2 linked regions of the Eleftheria terrae genome follow. The protein of the gene in region 2 interacts with the protein of the main gene of each other region in a pairwise test. Links are inferred from orthologs where the notes say so. Each region holds a gene or a part of one and is shown on either strand. Other genes may lie near its edges.

Evidence for each region.
Region 1: the proteins of N7L95_RS05920 (region 2) and glmS interact in binary tests that used the Escherichia coli proteins (3 or more experiments, as listed by UniProt). The link is inferred for Eleftheria terrae from one-to-one orthologs.

The regions. Positions count from the first base shown.
Region 1 is NZ_CP106951.1:2,827,404-2,837,324, reverse strand. What follows is about bases 4,420-7,419. They hold glmS (glutamine--fructose-6-phosphate transaminase (isomerizing)), read left to right. Parts: upstream 4,420-4,983; coding sequence 4,984-6,855; downstream 6,856-7,419. Other genes in these bases: N7L95_RS12470 (Lrp/AsnC family transcriptional regulator), read right to left, coding at 4,420-4,840. In the rest of the region: tRNA 2-thiocytidine(32) synthetase TtcA, read left to right, coding at 1-813; N7L95_RS12490 (DUF4136 domain-containing protein), read left to right, coding at 856-1,545; N7L95_RS12485 (DUF6279 family lipoprotein), read right to left, coding at 1,688-2,533; bifunctional UDP-N-acetylglucosamine diphosphorylase/glucosamine-1-phosphate N-acetyltransferase GlmU, read left to right, coding at 2,637-4,019; N7L95_RS12475 (cysteine-rich CWC family protein), read left to right, coding at 4,137-4,406; more of N7L95_RS12470, read right to left, coding at 4,340-4,419; N7L95_RS12455 (hypothetical protein), read right to left, coding at 8,067-8,522; N7L95_RS12450 (tlde1 domain-containing protein), read right to left, coding at 8,519-8,881; N7L95_RS29755 (transposase), read left to right, coding at 9,105-9,398; N7L95_RS29750 (transposase), read left to right, coding at 9,529-9,846. UniProt on the Escherichia coli protein: Catalyzes the first step in hexosamine metabolism, converting fructose-6P into glucosamine-6P using glutamine as a nitrogen source.
Region 2 is NZ_CP106951.1:1,350,034-1,359,905, reverse strand. The notes cover bases 4,729-7,679. They hold N7L95_RS05920 (phosphatase PAP2/dual specificity phosphatase family protein), read left to right. Parts: upstream 4,729-5,525; coding sequence 5,526-6,833; downstream 6,834-7,679. Other genes in these bases: N7L95_RS05910 (lysophospholipid acyltransferase family protein), read left to right, coding at 7,306-7,679; N7L95_RS05915 (hypothetical protein), read left to right, coding at 6,830-7,276; N7L95_RS05925 (bifunctional alpha/beta hydrolase/class I SAM-dependent methyltransferase), read left to right, coding at 4,729-5,516. In the rest of the region: N7L95_RS05950 (AMP-binding protein), read left to right, coding at 1-103; nicotinamide riboside transporter PnuC, read left to right, coding at 100-669; N7L95_RS05940 (AAA family ATPase), read left to right, coding at 666-1,721; N7L95_RS05935 (DUF2167 domain-containing protein), read left to right, coding at 2,074-2,991; N7L95_RS05930 (CDP-alcohol phosphatidyltransferase family protein), read left to right, coding at 3,064-3,681; more of N7L95_RS05925, read left to right, coding at 3,759-4,728; more of N7L95_RS05910, read left to right, coding at 7,680-7,917; N7L95_RS05905 (phosphatidate cytidylyltransferase), read left to right, coding at 7,914-8,873; N7L95_RS05900 (TIGR03013 family XrtA/PEP-CTERM system glycosyltransferase), read left to right, coding at 9,189-9,872.

The sequences.
Region 1 (9,921 bases), 1.5 Mb from region 2 along the record:
GGCGACTTCAACATGATCGAGCCGGGCGACAAGGTGATGGTTTGCCTCTCTGGCGGCAAGGACTCCTACGCCCTGCTCGACATCCTGCTCAACCTGCGGCGGCGCGCGCCGGTGCACTTCGACATCGTGGCGGTCAACCTCGACCAGAAGCAGCCCGGCTTCCCCGAGCATGTGCTGCCCGAGTACCTCAAGGGCCTGGGCGTGCCCTTTCATATCGAGGAGCAGGACACCTATTCCATCGTCAAGCGGGTGGTGCCCGAGGGCAAGACCATGTGCTCGCTCTGCTCGCGGCTGCGCCGCGGGGTGCTCTACCGGGTGGCCGGCGAGCTGGGCGCCAACAAGATCGCGCTGGGCCACCACCGCGACGACATGCTGCAGACCTTCTTCCTCAACATGTTCTTCGGTGGCAAGCTCAAGGGCATGCCGCCGAAGCTGGTGAGCGACGATGGCAAGAACATCGTCATCCGCCCGCTGGCCTATGTGAACGAGATCGACCTGGAGCGCTGGGCCGAGCACCGGCGCTTCCCCATCATCCCCTGCACCCTGTGCGGCAGCCAGGAGAACCTGCAGCGCAAGCAGATCAAGGCCATGCTGCGCGACTGGGACAAGAAGTTCCCGGGCCGCATCGAGAACATGTTCGGCGCCCTGCAGAACGTGGTGCCTTCCCACCTGATGGACCGGAACCTCTATCCCTTCGCCGGCCTCCAACCGACGGGTGTGGCCCATCCCGGCGGCGACAAGGCCTTCGATGACGACGATGATTGCGCCACCCCCGCGACGACGTCGGTGGTGCGCTTGAAGCTGGACGAATAGATCCCGGCGGCGCCTGCCCCAAAAGCAACCAGGAGGTGTGAGATGTGGAAGGTGTCGGTGTGTGCGGCCGCGCTGCTGGTGTTGGGCGGCTGCTCGACGGTGCGGCTGGTCGAGAGCGACGTGCGCAGCTATACGCAGTGGCCCGAGTCACGCCAGCCGGGCACGTTCTCGTTCGAGCGCCTGCCGTCGCAGCAGGCGCGCCCCCAGGAGCAGGACAGGCTGGAGCAACTGGCCCTGCCCGCGCTGAAGAAGGCCGGCTTGCGCCCGGCGGCCAGCGGCAGCGGCGAGCTCACGGTGCAGGTGGGCCTGAGCGAGACCTACTATGACCGCGCACCCTGGGACGACCCCTATCCCTGGGGCTTCGGCTCCGGCTTCTACTACGGCGGCCGCTATCGCCACCGGGGCGGGGTGGGGCTCGGCATGGGATGGTATGCGCCGTCGCCCTACTACGTGTTCGACGCTGCGGTGCTGATCCGCGACGCCAAGAGCAAGCAAGTGCTCTACGAGACCCATGCCAAGCACGACGGCCGCTGGGCCGACGATGTGCTGAGGGCGGCCCTGTTCGAAGCCGCCCTGCAGGACTTCCCGAAACCCGCCATCAGCCCGCGGCAGGTGCGCATCGAGCTGCCACGCGACGCGAAAGCGCCGACCGAGGCCACCGGCGCCCCGGCCCCGGCGCCCGCCAGCAAGCCTGCCACGCCGGCGGCCAGCCCCCAGGCGCCCGCCAGGTAGTGTGGCCGGCCGCCTGGCGCCCCGGCGGCGCCGAGGGGCGGTCGTTGGGTAGCGGCAGCGGTGGCCCCGGTGTCCTCGACACGCGAGGCCGATGCACTGCCCGCGGCTGCCGTCCTGCGCCGCATCGCCTGCAGGTGCGGCCTCAGTGCCCCGGCATGGCCGACAGCGCCCGCAGGTCCTGCTCCCATTGGTAAAGCTGGCCCTGTGCCCGCTTGCGCTGTGACGGCGTGGTGCGGTTGTGCAGCTCGGCCACCAGCTCGCAGTTGTAGGCCGTCAGGCGCTCCTGGTAAGCGCGGTAATTCGCATCGGGGGAGGTGAGCAGCCGCTGCACCAGCTCGCGCACCGTGTGGCGCGCCTGCTCGGCACCGGGCTGGCTGGCCTGCAGGCTGCGCAGGCTTTGCAGGATGTCCTGCTGTCGGCGCAGCCGTTCGCGCTGTGCCAGCTCGGCGTCGAAGGGCGACGCCTGCATGCGTTGCGCCAGCCAGTGCCGCTGGGTGGTGTCGAGGCGGCCGTAGAAATCCTCCGCCCGCTCCAGCGAGCGTTTCAGGCGGGCCCGCAGGCGTTCGTCGGGCGCCTCCTGGAGGTGCTCCTTGCGGAACTTCTGGTTCGACTTGGCATAGCGCGCCTCCAGGTGTTGCAGCTGCTCGGGCGTCAGGCGCAGCGCCAGGTCGGCCATGGCGGGCAGGGCCTGTTCCAGCGCCTCGTCGCGCCAGCGCTGCACGCGGATCCACCACTGACAGGCCTGGGCGGCGGTGCCGTCGCGCAGGGCTTCCTGCTGCACCTGGGCCAGTGCCTGGACGTAGAGCGGCAGCTGCGTCTTGCGGTGCCAGCTGAACCAGCTCGCCAGCGCTTCGCGCGCCTGGGGGCGCTGCGCGTCGTGGAAGTCCACATAGTCATCGAGCCACCAGTAGGCCACGGTCGGGCCCTGTCCATAGGCCAGCCGCAGGCTGCTGCAGCCGCTCAACACCGAGAGCAGGACCAGCAGCATCACCAGGATCAGGGGGCAGATCCCGCGGGGCCGGGCGCCGATAATCGCCGCATCGCCCTTCGTCACCGAAGCGTTCAACGAATACATCCTCCACAGAATCGGCATGGCACTCGACGTCGTCATCATGGCCGCGGGCAAAGGCACCCGCATGAAATCCAGTCGTCCCAAGGTGCTGCATGCGCTGGCGGGCCGGGCGCTGCTGCAACATGTGCTGGCCGCGGTGGCGGGCCTCGCGGCGCGTCGCACCGTGGTCGTCACCGGACATGGCGCCGAGCAGGTAGAAGCCGCAGTGCAAGCGCCGGGCCTGAGCTTCGTGCGGCAGTCGCCGCAGCTCGGCACCGGCCATGCCGTGCAGCAGGCGGTGCCGCAGCTGGGCGACGACGGCAGCACGCTGATCCTCAACGGCGACGTGCCGCTGCTGGAGCCCGCCACCGCCGAGGCGCTGGTACAGGCATGCGGCGGCCAGCGCCTGGCACTGCTGACCCTGCAGGTGCCCGATGCCACCGGCTACGGCCGCATCGTGCGGGGCGGCGTCTCGGGCAGCGAGGTGCTGGGCATCGTCGAGCACAAGGACGCCACGCTGGAGCAGCGCCTGATCCGCGAGATCAACGCCGGCGTGATGGCCGCGCCCACCGCCCTGCTCAAGCGCTGGCTGTCGCTGCTGAAGAACGACAACGCCCAGGGCGAGTACTACCTCACCGACATCGTGGCCCTTGCGGTGGCTGATGGTGTGCCGGTGGTGGCGGTGCAGCCGGGCAGCGAGATCGAGGTGCTGGGTGTCAACAGCCCGGCCCAGCTGGCCGACCTGGAGCGGCGCTACCAGCGCCGCCAGGCCGAGCGGCTGATGGAGGCCGGTGTGCGCCTGGCCGACCCGGCGCGCTTCGACCTGCGGGGCACGCTGGAGTGCGGCATGGACGTGGAGATCGACGTCAACTGTGTCTTCGAAGGCCGCGTGGCGCTGGGCGACGGGGTGCGCATCGGCGCGAACTGCGTGGTCAAGAATGCCGTCATTTCTGCAGGTGCCGTCATCCATCCCTTCACCCACATCGACGGCGAGCAGCTGGGCGTGAAGGTGGGCGAGGGCGCGCTCATCGGTCCGTTCGCCCGGCTGCGTCCGGGAGCTGACCTGGGGGCCGAGGTGCACATCGGCAACTTCGTCGAAGTGAAGAACTCGACGCTGGCCAAGGGGGCCAAGGCCAACCACCTGGCCTACCTGGGCGATGCCACGGTGGGCGAGCGGGTGAACTACGGCGCCGGCAGCATCACCGCCAACTACGACGGCGCCAACAAGCACCGCACCGTGATCGAGGCGGACGTGCATGTGGGCTCCAACTGCGTGCTGGTGGCCCCGGTGACGCTGGGCGCCGGCGCCACCATCGGTGGCGGCAGCACGATCGCCAAGGACGCGCCGGCTGGCCAGTTGACGGTGGCGCGTGCCAAGCAGGTGTCGCTGTCCGGCTGGCAGCGACCGAAGAAGGCGCGTTGAGGCGCAGCAGCGGGCGCCTCGACGCCGCCCGCTGCTGCGCCCGGCGTGGGGGATGTCCGCCCGTCAGCAAGCGCCCGCCGCGGCGCTTGCTGCGCAGCACAGCACGGAGCCTGATGCATGACCGCTGAAGCCGAGATCGACACCACCCGCTGCCCCCTGTGCGGCGCCTCCAACCGCTGCGTGATGGCGGCCTCGCCCGGGGCGGGCGATCCGGGCCTGCCGTGCTGGTGCACCACCGTGCAGTTCGACCCGGCGCAACTGGCCCGGGTGCCGGAAGCCGCGCGCAAGCTCGCGTGCCTGTGCCCGGCGTGCGCGGTGCGTCAGGCGGCCGGCGGTGAAGGCAGCGCGATGGCGGGTTCGAACTTGGCGCGCTTGACCGAGAAGTAGGTCTTCACGTTACGGACGTTGGCGTCGCTGGTGAACAGCCGCTGCACGAGCGCGTGGTAGGCCGCCATGTCCGGCACCTGGGTGATGAGCACAAAGTCCGGCCCGCTGGAGGTGCGGTAGCACTGCTGCACGGCCGGCTCGGCAACCGCCCGCGCCTCGAAGGCCTGCAGCTTCTCCGCCGCCTGCTGGTCCAGCGTGATCTCGACGACCGCGGTGAGGCCGGCGCCGAGCCGGTCCGGCGACAACAGGGCCACGGTGCGCTCGATGAAGCCCGACTCGGTGAGCCGCCGCACACGGCGCAGGCAAGTGGCCGGCGACACATGCACCTGCTCGGCCAGCGCCTGGTTGCTGAGCGATGCGTCCCGCTGAAGGCACTCCAGCAGCCGCAGGTCCAGGGCATCCAGTTGAGGGGGTGACTTGATCGATTCCTTCATTGAGAGGAGGATCTTGAAAGTTTGTTGCGGATCCTTATGAGTATGGATGATTCCTTCGAAAGCAGCGTCTAGCGGAAAGAAAATTTCTTGACGCCTGGCCTACCATCGGCGCATTCATTTCATCACTCCGTTGAGGAAGCACCATGTGCGGCATCGTCGGCGCGGTCAGCCAGCGCAACATCGTTCCCATCCTGCTCGAAGGCCTGAAGCGCCTGGAATACCGCGGCTACGACTCCTGCGGTGTGGCGGTGCACCAGGACGGCCAGCTGCGACGGGCCCGCAGCACCTCGCGGGTGGCTGAGCTCGATGCCCAGGTGGCGGCCGACGGTGTCGGCGGCTTCACGGGCGTGGCCCACACCCGCTGGGCCACCCATGGCGCGCCGGCGGTGCACAACGCCCACCCGCACTTCTCGCACGGCCCGGGCGAAGACGCCTACGCTGCGCGCCCCGGCCGGATCGCGCTGGTGCACAACGGCATCATCGAGAACCACGACGAGCTGCGGGCCGAGCTGCGCGCGAAGGGCTATGTGTTCGTGAGCCAGACCGACACCGAGGTGATTTCGCACCTGGTGGACCATCTGTACGACGGCGACCTGTACGACGCTGTCAAGCGTGCCACGCTGCAGCTGAAGGGCGCCTATGCCATCGCCGTGTTCTGCCGCGACGAGCCGCACCGTGTCATTGGCGCACGCGAGGGCTCGCCGCTGGTGCTCGGCGTGGGGGCCAACGGCAGCGAGAACTTCCTCGCCTCGGACGCCATGGCCCTGGCTGGCGTGACCGACCAGATCGTCTACCTCGAAGAGGGTGACGTGGTGGACCTGCAGCTGGGCAAGTACTGGATCGAATCACGCGGCGGCGAGGGCGATCGCTTTGCCCGGGTGGAGCGCGCAGTGCGCACCGTGCACGCACACACCGGTGCGGCCGAGCTGGGCCCGTACCGCCACTACATGCAGAAGGAAATCTTCGAGCAGCCGCGGGCCATTGCCGACACGCTGGAGGGCGTGGAGGGCATTTCGCCGGAGCTGTTCGGCGACGGTGCGTATTCGGTGTTCAAGGACATCGACCGGGTGCTGATCCTGGCCTGCGGCACCAGCTATTACGCGGGCTCCACCGCCAAGTACTGGCTGGAGTCGATCGCGCGCATCCCGACCAGCGTGGAGATCGCCAGCGAATACCGGTACCGCGACAGCGTGCCGCACCCGAAGACGCTGGTGGTGACCATCACGCAGTCGGGCGAGACGGCCGACACCCTGGCGGCGCTCAAGCATGCGCGCAGCCTGGGCATGCAGCACACGCTGACGATCTGCAATGTGGCCACGAGCGCGATGGTGCGCGAATGCAAGCTGGCCTACATCACGCGGGCGGGGGTGGAGATCGGCGTGGCGTCGACCAAGGCCTTCACGACGCAGCTGGCTGGCCTGTTCCTGCTGACGTTGGCGCTGGCCCAGGTGCGTGGACAGCTGAGCGACGAGCAGGAGGCGTCGCACCTGAAGGCGATGCGGCACCTGCCGGTGGCGCTTCAATCGGTGCTGGCGCTGGAGCCGCAGGTGATCGCCTGGGCAGAGGAATTCGCGCGCAAGGAGAACGCGTTGTTCCTGGGGCGTGGCTTGCACTATCCGATTGCGCTGGAGGGGGCGCTGAAGCTGAAGGAGATCAGCTACATCCATGCCGAGGCGTACCCGGCGGGCGAGCTGAAGCATGGGCCGCTCGCGCTGGTGACCAGCCAGATGCCGGTGGTGACGGTGGCGCCGAACGACACCTTGCTGGAGAAGCTGAAGAGCAATCTGCAGGAGGTGCGGGCCCGGGGCGGGGAGCTGTACGTGTTTGCCGACGGGGACACGCGCATCGAGAGCGAGGCGGGTATCCATGTGATCCGCATGCCGGAGCACTACGGGGCGCTGTCGCCGATCCTGCATGTGGTGCCGCTGCAGTTGCTGGCGTATCACACGGCGTGTGCGCGGGGAACGGATGTGGACAAGCCGCGGAATTTGGCGAAGAGTGTCACGGTGGAGTGAGGCGTAAGCTCCCCCTCGACGTAGACACCTGAATCTGGAGAATGCGGCCTCGAACAGGAAGACGAGGACGATGAGAAAGAGCAAGTTCAGCGAGAGCCAGATCGTGGCGATCCTGAAGGAGAGCGAGGCCGGTGTCGCGGTGGCCGAACTGTGCCGCAAGCACGGCATCAGCGCTGCGACGTACTACAGCTGAAAGAGCAAGTACGCGGGAGCCACGGTCAGCGACCTCACGCGCATGCGCGAGTTGGAAGCCGAGAATGCAAAGCTCAAGCGCATGTACGCGGAGCAGGCGCTGGAGATCGTGGCGACGAAGGACGTGCTGTCGCGAAAGTGGTGACGCCGTCTGCGAAGCGGCAGGTGGTGCAAATCATGGTTGACGAGCACCGCGTGCCGGTCAAACAGGCCTGTGCGCTGGCGGGCCTGTCGCGGGCGGCGTACGACCGTCAGCCTGTCAATGGTCTGATGCGGGACGGGGATGTGATTCAGGCGCTGAACGAGGTTGTCGGGCGCAATGGTCGCTTGGGCGTCTGGAAGTGCTACCAGCGGCTGCGCCTGGATGGGCGTGCGTGGAACCACAAAAGGGTATGGCGCGCGTACTGCGAGATGGGATTGAACCTGCCGCGGCGAACGAAAAAGCGTGTGCCACAGCGGGAGCGAGTGCCGCTGCAGGCGGGCCAGTACGTCAATCAAGGCTAGGCGCTGGACTTCATGCACGACGCGCTGTACGACGGCAGACGCTTCAGGACGCTGAACGTCATCGACGAAGCCAATCGAGAGGCGCTGGCCATCGAGGTCGGCAGCTCAATTCCGGCCATGCGGCTGATTTGCACGCTCAGCCGCTTGATCGAGTGGTATGGCACGCCGGACTCGATTCGCTTGGACAACGGGCCGGAGATGACCTGCCTGGCGTTCACCGAGTGGGCCGCTGCCAAAGGCATCGCGCTGCGCTTCATCGAGCCGGGCGAGCCCCACCAGAATGCCTACATCGAGCGCTTCAACCGCACGTACCGCAACTAGGTGCTCGATGCCTACCTGTTCAAGTCGATCGAGCAGCTGCAGCACATCACCGAGGAGTGGCTGCTCGAATACAACGAGCGCCGGCCTCCCAATGCCCTGGGAGGGCTGCCGCCGCGGCAGTTCCTGCCCTGAATCACAACAGCCACAGACTCCAGTTCTGGGATGTCTACTCGACGGGAAAGCTTACGCGACGCCTATTTCTTCTCTTTCAGAATCGACTTTCCGGTTTGCAAGATGCGGAACTCCGGAGTGAGGACCACAGTGGCCAAATGAGCCATAGAGCACTCGACAAACGTGGCCTCGGTGATTGTCATCACCTCATACAACTGCCCTTCCTTTGTTTTTACTGTGAACTTCTCGATCTGCTGATAGACATCTGACTTCGGAAATTCCGGGCCAGAAAACACGCCCACCTTGTACGAGTCGAGAAGTGCAGTAGTTAGGGAATATGGAGTGTCACCCCGGTAGATTGATGATGAGTCGCGAATCAATCCAGCATCGACCATGTGGCCAAGCGCCACTCGTGTAGCCCACCTGTCCGGCCCATAGCACAACGGAACTTTCTCGGATGGCTTTGCCGGCACGCCTTGCGCCGCCCCAAAAAAGCTTGTGAGAACTAAGGACAGTACCGCTGCCGATTTGCGCATCACCAAACAACCTCAAGATCGCTGTCGCCAGAGTTGACGATTGCTAGACGTGCGTTGTAGCCCACGATGATGCAACCCTCAGAGGCCGTGCCAGGGTTGCTGATGCTGTCCCCATGGATACGGAAATCGGTCCTTCCGTAGGTATGTGTTCCGGCCACGGGAGTGAGAACAATCGTGAGGGGCCCCTTGCTGTTGGTGTGCCCGTTAATCCGCCACTTTCCGCGAGGAATAGGCCCCCAGTTGGAGATGTGTTCGGAGGTTGGTTTATCTTTATGCTCCCCGCGACCAGCATAGCCGTTGCTATAAATAAGCACGTTATTGTGGTACAGCTTTCTTGTCGTTACTTCGTAAGCCCAGACCATTGAACACCCCTTCCTGATTGTTTTATCTGAAATATCGCTTTCCCTTGCCGGGGAAGCATTTACCTGGATAGGAATGTAGTGAGTGAGAGAGTAACTGTCTGTAGATCCCGACTCCCTCAATCGGGGGGCGAGGCACCCGGCTTGTTGCAATTACTAGGGTGTGTTGATAGGCGAGCCGATCCCGCCTAGGGTGAACGGGCATAGGTGAGGTTCGAAGGAACGGATGGCACATCATCGTCATGAACTGTCAGATGCTGAGTGGGCGGTGCTGGAGCCGCTGTTGCCACCGCGCAAGACGGCGGGGCGACCGTACGGGGAGCATCGCAGGATGCTCAATGCCATGCTGTTCCGGCTGAACACCGGTATTGGGTGGCGCGATCTGCCCGAGCGTTACGGCCCGTGGCAGACGGTGTATTCGCGCTCGCGGCGGTGGTGCCGTTGTGGATTGTGGGACCGGATGCTGCAGGCGCTGCAGAGCGAACTGGACGCGGTGGGCCGCATCCAGTGGTGGCTGTGATGTGTAGACGGCTCCAACGTGCGCGCGCACAAAGCGGCGGCTGGCGCCCAAAAAAAGTCGCCCGGCGCGCGAACCAGCGGACCATGCACTGGGGGCGTAGCCGCGGCGGCTGCGGCAGCCAGCATCATGTGTGAGTGACGGCGCCGGGATACCGCTGGCCGTGAAGCTCAGCCCTGGGCAGGCCCATGAATCGCTGTACGCTGAGTCAGTGCTCGACTCCGTGCGCGTCTGTCGGCCCAGCGGCACAGTGCGGCAAAGGCCCGAGCGCGTGGCTGGCGACAAGGCCTACAGCCAGCGGCGTATCAGGCAGTGGCTGCGGCAGCGACACATGCGAGCCGCCATCCCTGAACGGCGTGATCTGCCACAGCGTCGCCGGGGCCGACCTCCTGACTTCGACCTTCAGCAATATCGCCGCCGTAACGTCATTGAGCGCTGCATCGCTGGTTGAAGGAAGCACGTGCCGTTGCTACCCGCTTCGAGAAGCTGCCCTTGCACTATCTCGGTGGCGTCAAGCTGGCCATGA
Region 2 (9,872 bases):
CTTGCGTGCCCGCCTCGGGCAGCTGCTGGGGCCACTGCCGCTGCAGCTGGAGCCGCTGCACGCCGACGACAAAGTGCGGCAATACACGAGCGATCTGGCATGACGGCGCTCGAAGTCGCGGCCAATCTCGCCACCACGCTGTCCATTGCATTGGCGGCGCGCAACAGCCTGCACACCTGGTGGCCCGGCATCATCGGTTGCGTGCTGTTCGCCGCTGTGTTCCTGCAGGCCAAGCTGTATGCCGACCTGAGCCTGCAGGTGTTCTTCATCGGCACCAGCGTGCTCGGCTGGTGGCGCTGGCGGCGCGGCGAGCAAGCCGGGCAGCCCCCGGTGTCGCGCGTGCCGCCCTGGCAGGTGCTGGCGATGGCACTGGCGGCCATCGCCGTCACGGCGGGCTACGGCACGCTGCTGCACCGGCTCACCGATGCCTATGCGCCTTACCTCGATTCGGCCGTGCTCGCCCTGAGTGTGGTCGCGCAGCTGCTGTTGATGCAGCGGCGGCTCGAGACCTGGCCGGTGTGGCTGGCGGTGAACACCCTGGCGGTACCGCTGTTCGCCTCCCGCGAGCTGCACCTGACCGCGGCGCTGTATGCGTGCTACTGGCTCAATGCCTGGGTCGGCTGGTGGCGCTGGCGGGCCCAGTGGCAGGCGGCAGGAGCGGGCCGATGACGCAGCGACGCTACCGGCTGGGCCTGGTGGTGGGCAAGTTCGCACCGCTGCACGCCGGGCACGAGGCGCTGGTGGCTTTCGCCGCTGCCCGCTGCGAACAGCTGCTGGTGCTGAGCTACAGCCGGCCGGAGTTCCTGGGTTGTGGCGTCGAGGCGCGCCGCCGCTGGCTGGCCGAGCGATTTCCAGCGCACGACTGCGTGGTGCTGGATGACAGCGCCATCGCCCAGCGCTGTGCCGAACGCCGGCTGCCGCCGCGCGGCCTGCCGCCCAACGATGCGGACGATGCCACGCACCAGGACTTCCTCGGCTGGCTGCTGGCCGAGCTGTTGCAGCGCCTGCCGGACGCCATGTTCGGCAGCGAGGCCTATGTGGCGCCCTGCGCAGCGCGTCTGTCGCATCGCCTGGGGCATCCGGTGGACGGCGTGTTGTTCGACCCGCAACGCCGCACGGTGCCGGTGAGCGCCAGCCGGCTGCGCGCCAGTCCGGCGGACTGGGACCGGCACCTCGCATGGCCGGTGCGGGCGTCGCTGGTACAGCGGGTCTGCCTGCTGGGCGGCGAGTCGAGCGGCAAGACCACCCTGGCCGCGGCGCTCGCGGCACGCCACCGCACCACCTGGGTCCCCGAATACGGGCGAGAGCTGTGGGAGCAGCGGGCTGGCCGCCTGCAAGAAGGCGACATGTTGCACATTGCCCGCGAGCAACAGGCGCGTGAGGATGCGGCACTGCGCACGGCCCGCCGTCACCTGTTCTGCGACACCTCGGTGCTCACCACCTGCTTCTACAGCCTGGCGATGTTCGGCCGGGTGCATCCCGAGGTGTTGGCGCGCGCGGGGCGCCGCTATGCCCTGTTGGTGCTGTGCGCTCCCGACTTCGACTTCGTGCAGGACGGTACCCGCCGCGATGCCGGCTTCCGCGCGCGGCAGCACGACTGGTATCTGCAGGCTCTGCAGGAACGCGGCTGGCCGTTCGTGCTGGCACAGGGCTCGCTGCAGCAGCGGCTCGACCGCCTCTCCGCCTACTTGCCCGAGGGCCTGCCAAGCGAGGGAGGCTGAGCGCTTGCGATGTGGTGAGCCGGTGGCGGGCGAGGGCGGGGCTCGCCCGCCACCTGCCCTTGGCGCTGGCGCTCGATCTGGCCCGCTCACCGCCGCGGGCGGCGCGCGCTCGACCGAGCCCGATGGGCGCACCCATCGTCATCCCGGCCGCTGGCCTGATCCCGCTTCCCCCGTTCGAAGGGTGGTGCAGCGAGAAACGTCTCGCTACCATTTCGGCTCGGAGGGGAAGCGGCCGACACGGCGTTCCTCACACAACAAACAAGCTGCTGATCCTGAGGAACCCATGGTGTCTTCCACCGCCTGCACGTCCGCCCTGGCGGTCCCCGCCTTGCTGAACCGCCTGTCCCCGCTGATGCGCCGCGTGGCCGCCGCCGCGCTGCTGACCCTGGGGGCTGCCGTGCTGCCCGCCGCGCCCGCCTGGAGCGGCGAGGCGGAACCGAACGCTTCGGTGCAGGCCGGCCTCGATGCCGAGCTGGCCGCCGCCAGCCAGGCCGCACAAGCTGCGCAGACGGTGGGCCCGGCCGATATCAAGGTGCGTGACCAGGCGGTGCTGCACCTGCCGAAAGGCTATGTCTGGGTGCCCCAGACCCAGGCCAACCGCCTGATGCGCGCGATGGGCAACACGGTCGACAACCGCATGGTGGGTCTGGTGTTCCCGGCCGGTGAAGAGAAGTGGATGGTGGCGGCCGAGTTCGAGCCGGCAGGCTACGTGAAGGACGACGATGCCCGCGACTGGGACATCGACGAGCTGTACACCAGCCTGAAGGACGGCACCGAAGCCGGCAACGAAGACCGCAAGTCCCGCGGCTTCCAGGAGCTGGAGATCGGCCCCTGGGTGGAGAAGCCCACCTACGACAGCAGCAACCACCGCCTGGTGTGGGCCCTGTCGGTGCGTGACAAGGGCGCACCGGCGGACGGCACGCAGAGCATCAACTACAACACCTATGCGCTCGGCCGCGAAGGCTATGTCTCGCTCAACCTGATCACCGAGCTGAAGGACATCGGCCAGGACAAGGTGCATGCCGCCACCCTGCTGAGCGCGCTCGAGTACAACGCCGGCAAGCGCTACGCCGACTTCGACGCCTCCACCGACAAGGTGGCGTCCTACGGCCTGGCCGCCCTCATTGCCGGTGGCGCGGCCAAGAAGCTTGGCCTGTTCGCGGTGATCGGTGCCTTCCTCGCCAAGTTCGCCAAGGTCGCGCTGCTGGCAGGCGCCGGGCTGATCGCCGGCGTTGCGAAGCTCTTCAAGCGCAAGGCCGCTGCCGAGTGAGGCAAGAAGGGGCAGGTGGTGCGGCGCTGGTGCCGTGCCCCGGTCCCTAAGCCCGTCGGCGTCAGGAGTCGTGTGTCCATCTATCAACTCAAGCCGCGTTTCCAGGCCCTGCTGCGGCCGGCGGTGGCCGGGCTGGCCCGCCGGGGCGTGACGGCCAACCAGGTGACGCTGGCGGCATGCGCCGCCTCGGTGGCCTTGGGCCTGGCGCTTTATGTGGTGCGGCCCGCGCCGGCCTGGCTGGCGCTGCTGCCGTTGTGGCTCTTCCTGCGCATGGCGCTCAATGCGGTCGACGGCATGCTGGCCCGCGAGCACGGCCAGCAGTCACGCCTGGGCGCCTACCTGAACGAGTTGACCGACGTGCTCTCGGATGCCGCGCTCTACCTGCCCCTGGCCGCCTATGCGCCATTCGACGGCTTCTGGATCGCCACCATCGCCTTGCTTGCCGCACTGAGCGAGATGGCGGGCGTGCTGGGCCAGACGCTGGGGGCCTCGCGCCGCTATGACGGCCCGATGGGCAAGAGCGACCGGGCCTTCGTCTTCGGGGCGCTGGCCCTCGCCATGGCCGTCGCCCACCCGCTGCCGCCCTGGGCCGGAGCCATCCTGCCGCTGGTGGCGGCACTGACGGCCTGGACGGTCTGCCGGCGCGTGGCACGCGGGCTCAGCGAGGCGACAGCCCGCCCGCCAGGATGAATCGAGCACGAGGCCCGCATCGGCCGGCGTTTTGCAACGCGGGCCGCGACGCATCGCCCCGCAGGAAGGTTTCCGAAATGACACGCGTACATACAGAACACCAATTCGAAACGCACGATCAGCAGTCGCTCTACTACCGCCGCTGGGCCGTCGTGCCCGGCCAGCCGCGCCAGGGGGTGGTGGTGTTGCTGCACCGCGGCCACGAGCACTCGGGACGCATGGCGCACCTGGTGGACGAACTCCAGCTGGCCGACCATGAGTTCTATGCCTGGGACGCACGCGGCCACGGCCGCTCGCCCGGCCGACGTGGCCACAGCCCGAGCTTCGCGACCTCGGTGCGCGACCTGCAGAGCTTTGTCGACCACCTGGCCCATGTCCATGGCGTGAAGCAGGAAGACATCCATGTGGTGGCACAGAGCGTGGGCGCGGTGCTGGCTGCCACTTGGCTGCACGACTACGCGCCGCGCGTGCGCGGCGTGACGCTGGCATCGCCGGCCTTCCAGGTGAAGCTGTACGTGCCTTTCGCCCGCGCGGGACTCAAGCTGCTGACCGCCTTGCGCGGCGACTTCTTTGTCAACAGCTATGTCAAGGCCCGCTTCCTGACCCACGATGCCGAGCGCATCGCCAGCTACGAGCGTGACCCGCTGATCACACGGCCAATTTCGGCCAAGGTGCTGCTGGGCCTGTATGACGCGGCGGAGCGGGTGGTGGGCGATGCCGCGGCCATCACGGCGCCGGTGCAGCTGCTGATCTCGGGGGCCGACTGGGTGGTGCACGCGGCGCCGCAACACCGCTTCTTCGAGCGGCTGTCCAGCCCGGTGAAGGAAAAGCACGTGCTGCCGGGCTTCTATCACGACACCCTGGGGGAGCGCGACCGGGCCACAGCCGTGCGCTCCATTCGCGACTTCATCCTGAAGCTCGCCGAGCAGCGGCCTCAGCGGCCCTCCTTGCTCGACGCTCACCAGCGCGGGCCCACCTTTGAGGAGTCCCAGGCGCTGGCGCGGCCGCTGCCGGCCAGCTCGCCGCGCGGGCTGTACTGGGCCGCGACCCGGGCCGGCATGAAGCTCGGCGGCCTGCTCAGCGACGGTGTGAAGCTCGGACATGCCACCGGCTTCGATTCCGGCAGCACGCTCGACTACATCTACCGCAACCAGGCCCGTGGCCGTGGCCCGGTCGGCCGGCTGATCGATCGCAACTACCTAAATGCCATTGGCTGGCGGGGCATTCGCCAGCGCAAGCTGCATGTCGAGGAACTGCTGGGCCGGGCCATGCAGCGCGTGCGCTCGCGCCATCTGCCGGTGCAGCTGATGGACATCGCAGCCGGCCATGGCCGCTATGTGCTGGACGCGGTGGCGCAGCAGTCGCAGCGGCCCGACAGCATCCTGCTGCGCGACTACAGCGAGCTCAATGTGCGGGATGGTGCCGCACTCATCCGCTCGCGCGGCTTGCAGGACATTGCGCGCTTCGTGCAGGCCGACGCCTTCGACCGCGCCAGCCTGGCTGCCAGCCGGCCGGCGCCCACCGTGGCGGTGGTGTCCGGCCTCTACGAGCTGTTTGGCGACAACGCCCTGGTGGCCCGCTCGCTGGCCGGCCTGGCCGATGCGATGCCGCCGGGTGCCTGCCTGGTCTATACCAACCAGCCCTGGCACCCGCAGCTGGAGCTGATCGCCCGGGCGCTGACCAGCCACCGGCAGGGCCAGGCCTGGGTGATGCGCCGCCGCACCCAGCAGGAGATGGACCAGCTGGTGGAGGCCGCTGGCTTCCAGAAGATCGAGCAGCGCATTGACGAGTGGGGCATCTTCAGTGTCTCGCTTGCGGTGCGCAACGCCGGCTGAGCGCCCGCGATGATGCGCCTGCCTCCGCTGTGGCGGCCCGGCCTGTGCTGGCTGGTGGTGCTGGCCCCGCTGTTCTTCATCAGCTACGGCGTGGCCAACCACCATGCGGCCGGCTTGCCGGCGGTGCCCAGCATCGTGTTCGACTGGGAGCGCTGGGTGCCGCTGTGGCCCTGGACCATCCTGCCGTACTGGTCCATTGACCTGTTCTACGGTCTGTCGCTGCTCATCTGCCGCGACCGGCTTGAGCTGGCGCACCATGCGCGGCGCCTGTTGACGGCCCAGCTCATCGCCGTCGCCTGCTTCTTCCTGTTCCCGCTGCGGTACTCGGTGAGCAGGCCGCCGCTGCAAGGCTGGTCGGGCCGCTTGTTCGACGCCCTGGCCGGCTTCGACCTGCCCTACAACCAGGCGCCCTCGCTGCACATCGTGCTGCTGCTGATCCTGTGGGACTTCTACCGCCGTCGCACCCGCGGCGCAGCGCGTGCGGTGGTGCATGGCTGGAGCCTGCTGATCGGCGTGTCGGTGCTCACGACCTGGCAACACCACTTCATCGACATTCCCACCGGGCTGCTGGTGGGCCTGCTGTGCCTCTGGCTGTGGCCGCTGGACGGCGCGCGCCCGCAATGGCAGTGGCCTGCCGACGGTGTCCGCCGGCGTCTCGCGCTGCTCTATGGCGCGGGCGCGGCCGCACTGTCACTGCTGGCCGTACTGGCGGGACGGACCGGCTGGTGGCTGTTCTGGCCGGCGGCCTCCTTGCTGCTGGTCGCCTTGTGCTACGCGGGCGTGGGTGCCGGCGGCTTCCAGAAGCGCAGCAACGGCCGCCACACGCTGGCCTCCCGCTGGTTGTTTGCGCCCTATCGGCTGGGTGCCTGGGTCAATGCCCGGCTGTGGACGCGCTGCGTGCCGCCGGCAGCCGAGGTGTGCGACGGCGTCTGGATCGGCCGGCTGCCGCGTGCCGGCGAGCCCGAGCACCGGCAATTCGATCGCATCCTCGATGTGAGCGCCGAGCTCTCGGTGCGCCATCCGCGCCTGCACGCGCTGCCGCAGCTCGACCTGGTGGTGCCCGCGGCGACTCAGCTGCGCGCCGCTGCCGAGCACCTGCAGCGCCTGGCCGGGCAGGGCAGCGTGCTGGTGTGCTGCGCCCTTGGCTATTCGCGCAGCGCCGCCGTGGTGCTGGCCTGGCTCTGCCTCAGCGGCCGCGCACCGAGCGTGGCGGCGGCCGCGGACCTGCTGCGCCGGGCCCGGCCGCAAGTCGTGCTGAAGCCCGCCTTGCTGCTGGCGGTGGCGCAGGCCATTGCGCTGCCCAGCCCCACGCCATGAACGAGACCGGCTCCGCCCCGCTGCCCGAGCAGGACCGCTGCGACTGCGCGGTGACGGCGGACTTCCTCGCCACCTCCCGCTGCTGGGATGGGCTGGCTGCCGGCAGCGCGGCGCTTGCTGCCTGGCTGCTCGCTCGCCAGGCGCCGGCGGCCGGGTGGCCGGCGGCGATGCTCTTGCTGGCGCTCGGCATCGAGCGCTATCTCGCCGTGCGCCTGTCGCTGGACCGCCGGCTGTTCGAGCGCCTGGCGCGGGCCGAGGGCTTGTGTCTGGCCACGCTCGATGCGGCACTGGCCGCGCATTTCCGGCTGCCGCCACACAAGGTCGGCCGGGCACTGGCCCCGCGCATCGCAGGCGCTCGCCGGCTCTACCGCGCTCATGTGGCAGCCGCGCTGGCGCTGTCAGGGCTGGCGTTGGCGGCGCTGGCCGGTGGCGCATGGACCTGAATCAAGCTGACGTCAAGGAGTCGCACTGCATGTCCCGTGTGCATGACCTGATGGCCTGGCCGGTGCGCCTGCTGGTGCTCGCCGCGGTGCGCGCCTGGACCGGCGCGCGCCCGCTGTGGGCCGGTGAGCCGCCAGGCGGGCGCCCCTGCGTCTACTTTGCGAACCACACGAGCCACGGGGATGCCGTGCTGGTCTGGGCCACCTTGCCCGCCCACCAGCGCCGGCGCCTGTGCCCGGTGGTCGACGCGGAGCCGGGCGGGGCCACCGCGCTGCGGCGCTTCCTTGCGCGCTGCCTGTTCGCATGGCCCCGGCCGGCCGGTGACTCCGGCGCTGCCACGCTGCAGGGGCACTCGCTGCTGGTCTTTCCCGAAGGCTGCCGCAATACCGGCGAGCAGGCCTTGCTGCCATTTGCCGCGCCGCTGTACCAGCGAAGGCAGGCGCATCCGGAGATGGATTTCGTTCCGGTATGGATCGCCAACATGCGCCGCGTCATGCCGCCCGGCGAATGGCTGCCACTGCCGCTGGCCTGCACCGTGAGCTACGGCGTGCCGCTGGTACGGGTCGATGGCGAGGACGAGGCCACCTTCCTGGCCCGGGCTGCGGCCGCCGTGCTGGCCTTGCGCCCTGAGGAGGAAACATGATCCTGGATGCCTTGCCACTGCAGGACCCGACCTGGCAGCTCTTCGCCGGCACACTTGCGGTGCTGCTGGTGGCCTCCATCGTGGGTGGCCTGCTCAAGTGGCGTGTCGCCCAGGGCCGGCCCCATGCGGTGATCGACAACCTCAACAGCCGGGTCAACGCCTGGTGGGTGATGGTGGCGCTGCTCGGTGTGGCCTTCACCTTTGGCAAGCCGGGGGCGCTGGTCCTGTTCGCCTTCACGTCGTGGGCCGCGCTGCGCGAGTACATCACGCTCACCCACACCCGGCGGGCCGACCACCTGGCGCTGGCGCTGCTGTTCTACCTGGTGCTGCCGCTGCAGTACTTCCTGATCTGGATCGAGTGGTACGGGCTGTACTCGATCTTCATCCCGGTGCATGCCTTCCTCGTGCTGCCCATCCTCGCCTGCCTGCGCGGCGACACGCGGCGCTTCCTCGAGCGGACCGCCAAGGTGCAGTGGGGTTTGATGATCTGCGTCTACTGCGTCTCGCACGTGCCGGCCCTGCTCACGCTGGAGATTCCCGGGTATGAAGGCCGGCAGCTGCTGCTGGTGGCCTACCTGATCATCGTCGTGCAGGGCAGCGACGTGCTGCAGTACGTGTGGGGCAAGCTGCTGGGGCGGCACAAGATCGCGCCGGAGCTCTCGCCGTCCAAGACGGTGGAGGGCTTCGTCGGCGGCGTGGCGTCGGCCACCCTGCTCGGCGCAGCGCTTCATGGTGTGACGCCGTTCACGCCGCTGCAATCAGCCGCCGTGGCACTCACCCTGTGTCTGATGGGCTTCCTTGGCGGGCTGGTGATGTCGGCCATCAAGCGCGACCGCGGTGTGAAGGACTGGGGCACCCTCATCGAAGGCCATGGCGGCATGCTGGACCGGCTCGACTCGGTGGTCTTCGCCGCGCCGATGTTCTTCCACATCGTGCGGTTCTGGTGGACACCCTGACACATTGTGGATGAGGGGGCTGTGGCTCACTTGCGGTGTCTCAGCTTCATACAGTTCTGTCATGCAAGCACCTGGCTGGCCTTGCTGTTCTTGGGACCTGCGCCACAGCGCCGCATGGCCCACATCCTGCTACCTCCCTTACGTCTCTTGCGAAAGTGTCTGTTTTCGAGCGGAGCGACCCCTCACTCAAGGGGGCGCTAGCCCCTGTTTAAAGGATTGTGCGAAAAGTCCGATTGGGGAGAATGCCGTTGCAAGAGTTTCAGGCTCTTACCGCTCGCCTGTCGTTCGGCCGAGGGAGCTACTAGGGAGGACAGAATGAGGGTGTTCCGGGTTTTTCATCATCATGTCGCGCTATCAACGCTGTTGGAGTTGATCGCGGACAGCCTGCTGTGTTTTCTCGCAGCCCTGTTCATCGCTTCGATGATTCACTGGGTGCCGGGTGACCATGTCAAGGTCGTCGCACAGGCCGACATGTTCTGGCTGGCAGCCGGCTTCGCGCTGGCCATGCTGCTGCTGTATTCCTTTGTGGGCCTGTACCGCCAGGGTGCCGAGCCAATGGGCGCCGGAAGCATCGTGCGGCGCGGACTGCTGGCCCTGTTCATCGGTGCCTGCCTCACCTACCTGCTGATCGACTCGGTGACCGGCGGCGCCTCGCCGGGCTATGTGGTCGCGCTCGTGATGGCCTACCTGCTGGTCGGCCTGATCGTGGTGCGGCTGGCCGTCTTCATGATGCAGCGCCTGATCGGCGCGCCCCGGGTGCTCATCGTCGGCACTGGTCCCGAAGCGCAGAGCGTGGCGGCCGATCTGGCCGCGCTGCGGCGCATCGAGCGGCGTGTGGTTGGTTTCTACCCCACGTCCACCGAAGGTGCGGCTGCCGTGCCGGCCAACAAGGTGTTCGCGCGCGGGTTGTCCATCGAGGAGGTGGTGGCGCAGAACGATGTGGACGAGATCATCGTCGCGGTGCGTGAGCAGCGCGGTGGCGGCATCCCGGTCGACCAG